Regions from separate parts of the Herbaspirillum seropedicae genome, predicted to be linked through region 2. Evidence: predicted binding sites of a transcription regulator. Region 2 holds the regulator's gene; the other holds the start of a gene.
The links. Region 2 encodes HrcA, which represses chaperone genes, less so after heat shock. Its sites were predicted from a motif close to TTAGCACTCNNNNNNNNNGAGTGCTAA; they were not measured.
Positions count from the first base shown of each region.

Region 1: the regulator HrcA is predicted to act here: its motif matches at 1,908-1,934, upstream of rpoH (RNA polymerase sigma factor RpoH).

Region 1 covers NZ_CP011930.1:4,745,758-4,749,168, forward strand. The annotation lists gene ftsX (permease-like cell division protein FtsX) at 1-515, shown strand, start outside; gene ACP92_RS20680 (Abi family protein) at 537-1,640, opposite strand; gene rpoH (RNA polymerase sigma factor RpoH) at 2,061-2,960, shown strand; gene ACP92_RS20690 (SCO family protein) at 3,069-3,411, opposite strand, start outside.
Region 2 covers NZ_CP011930.1:664,098-667,508, forward strand. The annotation lists gene dapB (4-hydroxy-tetrahydrodipicolinate reductase) at 1-32, opposite strand, end outside; gene ACP92_RS03035 (outer membrane protein assembly factor BamE) at 46-591, opposite strand; gene fur (ferric iron uptake transcriptional regulator) at 785-1,210, shown strand; gene hrcA (heat-inducible transcriptional repressor HrcA) at 1,298-2,326, opposite strand; gene ACP92_RS03050 (HAD family hydrolase) at 2,398-3,132, opposite strand; gene ACP92_RS03055 (NAD kinase) at 3,169-3,411, shown strand, end outside.

The sequences.
Region 1 (3,411 bases), 1.4 Mb from region 2:
AGAACGCCATGGATGCGGGCCGGGTGGATCAGATCGCCCAGCAGTTGCAGAAGCAGGCCGGCGTGGATACGGTGCAGATCGATTCCGAATGGGTCAAGCGGCTGGCGGCGCTGCTGCGCATCCTGCGGCTGGTGCTGCTGTTCCTGGGCATCACGCTGGGTGCGGTGGTGGTGGCGGTGGTGTTCAACACCATCCGCCTGCAGGTGATGACGCAACGCGATGAGATCGAGGTCTCGCGCCTGTTCGGGGCGACCAATTCCTTCATCTATCGTCCCTTCTACTACACCGGCGCCCTGCTGGGCGTGTGCGCCGGGCTGGTGGCGCTGGGGCTGGTGGTGGCGGCGCAGCAGCCGCTCAATGCGGCCATCCTGGATTTCGCCCATCTGTATGCCTCCGAATTCCAGCTGGCCCTGCCCAGCCCGATGGCCATCGGACTGCTGCTGGCAGTGAGCGCATTGCTGGGCTTGTTCGGGGCCATGTTGTCGGTGCGCAGGCAGATGGCGCGTGGGGCTTGAGCGTAACTACCCGCATCCCCATCAGAAATAGTAACGGTCGACAATTCGCCGTTTGTGCCGTTTGTGCCGTGTGCGCAGCGTAGGCATGGTTCCATTGGCCGGTGTGCGGGTCGCCTCCAGAAGACGGCGGTAAGTGCCAACTGCGCCCCCAAGCACGCGATAAGTTGCCAGCGCCTGCCGTTGAAGCAGGACCTGCAGTGACCACCAGTGGTCATTGTTTTGCATATAAGCCGAGATGCCCGGATCGATCCAGCCGCCAAACCAGGAGAGCTTTTCCGCAAACTTGCGCAGGCTGTTCACGGTGTGCCGGGGCCGGCGGGGGATGTGTCCCAGTACACCGAACACATTGAACTCCGGTGTGCTCCACAATGCCTCGTGATGACCGATGCGGTTGCGGATGTCGCGGATTCTCTTGAGCAGCTTGACCAACCGCATCCTGAAATCCTGACTGCCGTAGGGCGTAGTCGCCGTGTCAGCCGCGTAGGGAAAAGCCGCGGCCAGAATTGCCGCCTGCAACCCGGGCGGCTGGGACCGATGGGCCAGCCCGGCAATGAGCACTTCCCAGAAACCAAAGGGCAAGGCTGCGACGACATCATCCGGGCTCACGAGGTAGCCAGCCGGCTTGCGAGCCTTGATCTTTCCCATTGCCGAAACCACATCTTCGCGCGCCTTGGGCGTGAGCTTGTGGACAGGCGGCAACTGAACAGGAGCCGCAGGATTGATGCCGTGGGCCGGATTGGGCCGGGGCATCATCCAGTCTGATGAGTCGACCGCGTGAAAATACTGGGATAAAGCACGATGCAAAGCGTTTCGCAGAGAAACCTCGACATCAGCCAGAAGTGGCAGAAAGCCAGCGCTGACCGCCTGGTTCCAGGCATAGCATCCCAGCGCGTCGCGGTGCGAAGTGGTGACAAAGAAGCTATCGAGGGCCGCCAGACGCGGCGTCGAGAAGTGTTTCTGCATATGGGTTGAAAGCGCAAAACGCAGAGTGCTATACTTCGACGCATAGAGACAGGGGTTTTCCGGGCAACCGGTCGTGCCCCTGTAAATTGAGGACAAAGCCCGCAGCAGCGGGCTTTGGACTTTCTGGCGGGAAATTTTAGCGTTCGAACTGCGCTGCAACAATAATTCGCCTGCCCGACCGTCTTCTTCGCAGGGATATTCTCGTCTGTTGACGAGTCTGCTTGCTGACTGTGGGTGGCAGACATGGCCTCGCCACCCCTCATCCCCGCCCGTCCTTTTCCGCCACAAAATTTGTTACAAGTTTCTGGGCCGCGGTTGACCCGGATCGCAACTTTTGTCGCCCGAACACGACTAATATGGAGGGGAAAGAATGCAATGGTCATCGGAAGAGCAATAGCTTGTCGCTATTGAACCTTCACTTTCATGCTATTAGCACTCCTGGGTGACGAGTGCTAGAATACCTTATCGAAATGCTCCACTTTTGGGGTCATGCATCAAATCGCGTCGCAGCACAGACCAGTCTGGCTCTGGTGCGCGACTCTACCGCTTCACACTGTTTCCGTTAGGAACCAAGGAGAATCCATGAAAACTGCGTCTGCACAAACTGCACTCATGCCTGCCGAGTCCAATGCACTCGCGCTGGGTTTTTCCGGCAGCCTGGGCAACATCGACGCGTATATCTCGGCAGTGAACCGCCTGCCCATGCTGACCCACGAGGAAGAGGTCAAGCTGGCCCGCGACCTGCGCGAAAAGAACGATCTGGGCGCCGCCCAGAAGATGGTGTTGTCGCACCTGCGCCTGGTGGTCTCGATCGCCCGTGGCTACCTGGGCTACGGCCTGCCGCACGCCGACCTGATCCAGGAAGGCAATATCGGCCTGATGAAGGCCGTCAAGCGCTTCGACCCGGCCCAGAACGTGCGCCTGGTGTCCTATGCCATGCATTGGATCAAGGCCGAGATCCACGAGTACATCCTGAAGAACTGGCGCCTGGTCAAGGTGGCGACCACCAAGGCCCAACGCAAGCTGTTCTTCAACCTGCGCAGCCACAAGGAAGGTCTGGACGCGATGACGCCGGCCCAGGTCGAGGCCCTGGCCAAGACCCTGGACGTCAAGCGCGAGGAAGTGATCGAGATGGAAACCCGTCTGTCCGGTCGCGACATCGCCCTGGAATCGCCCACCGATGATGAAGATGACAAGTTCGCGCCCATCGCCTACCTGTCGTCGGACAATTCGGAGCCGACCCGCGTGATCGAGGCCAAGCAGTACGACCGCCTGCAGTCCGAAGGCCTGGAAGCCGCACTGTCCAAGCTGGATGAGCGCTCGCGCCGCATTGTCGAGGCCCGCTGGCTGGCCAATGACGATGGCTCCGGGGCGACGCTGCACGAGCTGGCTGACGAGTTCGGCGTCTCGGCCGAGCGTATCCGCCAGATCGAGGCGGTGGCGCTGAAGAAGATGAAGACCTCGCTTCAGGCCTATTCCTGATCGGCTCCTGGCGGCTCAGTACGAGTCGGCAGTACCAACAACAAAGGCGCCCGAGGGCGCCTTTCTTGTTATCCAGACCAACCAGACGATTGATATCGTTTCAAGCCATCAGGACAGCAACAGCTTGATGTCATGCGCCAGCGTCTGCGGCCCCTGGCCGTGCTTGACGAAGAGGCGGATACGGCCCTGCGGATCGAACACGTAGCTGCCCGCGGTGTGGTCCATGGTATAGCTGCCCGGCTGCTTGCCCGGGACCTTCTGGTAGAACACCTTGAATTCCTTGGCGACCTTCTCGGTCTGCTGCTGGTCGCCGCGCAGGCCGAGGAAACGCTTGTCGAAGGCTGGCACGTATTGCGACAGCACTTCCTGGGTATCGCGCTCGGGGTCGACGGTCACGAACAGCACCTGCACCTTGTCCGCATCCGGCCCCAGTTCCTTCATCACATTGGAC
Region 2 (3,411 bases):
GCGCCGGCCACGGCGATATTCAATACGGTCATGACAATCTCGGGATTACTTGTTGGCGGAAGACGGGGCGACGGGCGAGGCAGGTTTGACGTCGTCGTCGGTCAATTTCGCCTTGGAGCCGACCTTGGCGTCGGTGATCAGGGTCAGGTATTCGCTCTCGGTGGGCAGGTCCTGGCCGCCTTGCACATGGTCCAGCAGGTCATCCTTGAAGAACACGGTCACGCGGCTGGTCATGATCTCGCCATTGCCCTTGGCCAGGCGGAAATCGTAGTCCCAGCGGTTGGTGTGGAACATGTCGGTCAGCAGCGGCGTACCCAGCACGAAGCGCACCTGGTCGCGTGTGAGGCCCGGACGCAGTTGCGCCACCATCTCGCGGGAGACGAAGTTGCCTTGCTGGATGTCGATGCGGTAGGGGCGCAGGAAACCGAACAGGCTGTTGCTCTTGCCGCTCACTTTCACGCCCTGGGCGTCGGCCGCAGCCTGGTCCGGGGCCTTGGTCGAGGAGCAGCCGGCCAGCGACAGCGCCAGCAAGGCGGCCAGGCCGATTGCGGCGGAATGATGACGGGACTTCAGACGGGAAAGCATGAGCATAAAGTTTTCAACCGGGTTGAGCCATGAGCCTAAAGCACTATATGATAAGCTAGAACTTACTTCTTAAATAGGCATGAGTGCGTTCCGTCAGCAAAAGGCTTCTCCACAGCCAGCCGGAACCGTCCCCAGGCCTTCCCCGCGGGACCCGCGCGCCTGTTTGAGACCAGTCCAAAACCCGGGAACCCACTCTACCATGCCGAACAATCCATCCGAACTGAAGGCCAGCGGCCTGAAGGCTACCTTACCTCGCCTGAAGATCCTGGAGATATTCCAGAACACCTCGGTGCGTCACTTGAGCGCTGAAGATGTCTATAAACAATTGCTTTCCGACAATCTCGATGTGGGTCTGGCCACCGTCTACCGGGTGCTGACCCAGTTCGAGCAGGCCGGCTTGCTCCAGCGTAATCACTTCGAGACCGGCAAGGCCGTCTTCGAACTCAACGAGGGCTCGCACCACGACCACCTGGTCTGCCTGGACTGCGGCAAGGTCGAGGAATTCTTCGACGCCGAGATCGAGAAGCGTCAGCTGAAGATTGCCCAGGAGCACGGTTTCGAGATCGCCGACCACGCCCTGGCCCTCTACGGTCATTGCAAGAACTGCAAGAAGCTGAAGAAATAAGCGCTACGCAAGCTCTCCGCGCTGTCATATGAAAAAAGCCACGTGTACCTCACGTGGCTTTTTTGCATTCCGGCCCGCCCTGCGGATTCAATGCTGGCTCAAGGCGCTGGAGAGCAGCTTGGCCGTGATATCGACGATAGGGATGACGCGCTCATAGGCCATGCGGGTCGGCCCGATCACGCCCAGGGTGCCGACGATGCGGCCGTTGACTTCATAGGGCGCGGTGACGATGCTCATGTCATCCATGGGCACCAGCTGGGACTCGCCGCCGATGAAGATCTGCACGCCGGTGGCCTTGCTGGAGACATCCAGCAACTGCAAGAGCCCGGTCTTCTGCTCGAACATGTCGAAGAGGCGACGCAGCGAATTCATGTTGGACGACAGGTCGGTCACCGACAGCAGGTTGCGCTCGCCGGAGATGACCACGTTGTTGTCGGCCTCTTCGCTCATGGCGTCGCTGCCGGCTTCGACGGCAGCCTGCATCAGCGCGGTCATGTCGTCGCGCAACTGGCGCAGTTCGCCCTGCAGGTGCATGCGCACCTGGTCGAAGGACTGGCCGGCGTAGTGCTGGTTGATGTAGTTGGCGGCCTGGGTCAGCTGGCTGGGGGTGTAATCGACCTCGGTGAGGAGCATGCGGTTCTGCACGTCGCCGCCCTGGTCGACGATGACCAGCAGGATGCGCTTTTCGGAGAGCCGCAGGAACTCGATCTGCTGGAATACCGATTCGCGCTTGGGTGTCATCACCACACCGGCAAACTGCGACAGCGACGACAGCACCTGGGCTGCATTGGTGATGATCTTCTGGGGCGAGGTGCTGTGTTGCAGGCGGGCCTGCAGGCGGCCTTCCAGCGCGCTTTCGTCGATGGCCTCGACGGTGAGCAGGGTATCGACGAACATGCGATAGCCGCGCGGCGTGGGCACGCGGCCCGCCGAGGTGTGCGGGCTGGCGACGAAGCCCATCTCTTCGAGATCGGCCATGATGTTGCGGATGGTTGCCGGTGACAGTTCCAGGCCCGACAGTTTCGACAGGGCGCGCGAACCGACCGGCTGGCCGTCGGCGATGTACCGTTCGACCAGGGCCTTGAGCAGTGTGCGGGCGCGGTTATCGAGTTGCATGGTGCATATTCTAGCGGCTTATTCTGCAAAAAGTGACGCCACCAGCGCCGATGGCCTGATTTGCCCCTTCGTCATGCCGCGGATTGCGCCTCCAGCCAGTCATGCAGCTCATGCAGGTCGCGGCAGACGGCGTCGGGCCGGATGTCCTCGGGCAGCACGCGCCCGAAGCGGTTCATCCAGACTGCCTTCAGACCCGCCTGCTGGGCGCCTTGCACGTCCAGCAAGGGATCGTCGCCGACATAGACGGTCGCGCCCGGCGCCACCTGCAGCGCTTCGCAGGCGGCATGGAAGATGGCCGGGTCGGGCTTGGCGCGGCCGAAGCGATGCGCGGCGATGGAGACCCCAAAATGGCCGGCCAGCCCGATGCGCTCCAGATCGGCAAAGCCGTTGGAGACCGAGCCCAGGGTGAGCTTGCCCTTCAGGCGCAGCAGGGCCGGCTCCACGTCGTCGAACAGCGCGACGGTGCTGCGCGCTTCAGAGAACAGGGCCATGGCCGGGTCGACCAGCGCCAGGTCCACGTCATGTTCACGGAAGACCTCCGAGAGCGCCGTATGGCGCAGCTTCCAGAGATTGATGCGGTAGGCGGGATCGGTCTGCATCAGCGCCATGCGGCGCTCGCGCAGGCTGGCGATGGTGTGGGCCGCCGCCACGGCGGGCGCATGCTGGCGCAGCCAGTCGTAGAGCAGGGTTTCGGCGCGCACCAGCACGGGTTCGATGGCCCATAGGGTATCGTCGAGGTCGAACAGGACCGCCTGGATGGGGGAGGCGGCCGGCGAGGCGGGCAGGGTGGAAGCGCTTGGTTTCATTACAATGTCATCTCAAATTATGGTCTAATCCGCAGCATGTGGCCCATCAAATTACCCGTTCAGGCAGCCGTACCCAAAACCGTCGCCATCGTCGGCAAGTTCCAGGCCGTCGGCATTGCGCAGATCTTGTCGGACATTGCCGTGTTCCTAGAGTCGCATGGCCACACCGTGGTATTCGAGGCGGAAACCGCCGAGAACGTCGCGCTGCAAGGCTATGACAGCCTGACCACCGAGCAGATCGGCCAGCATGCCGACGTGGCCATCGTGGTCGGCGGCGAC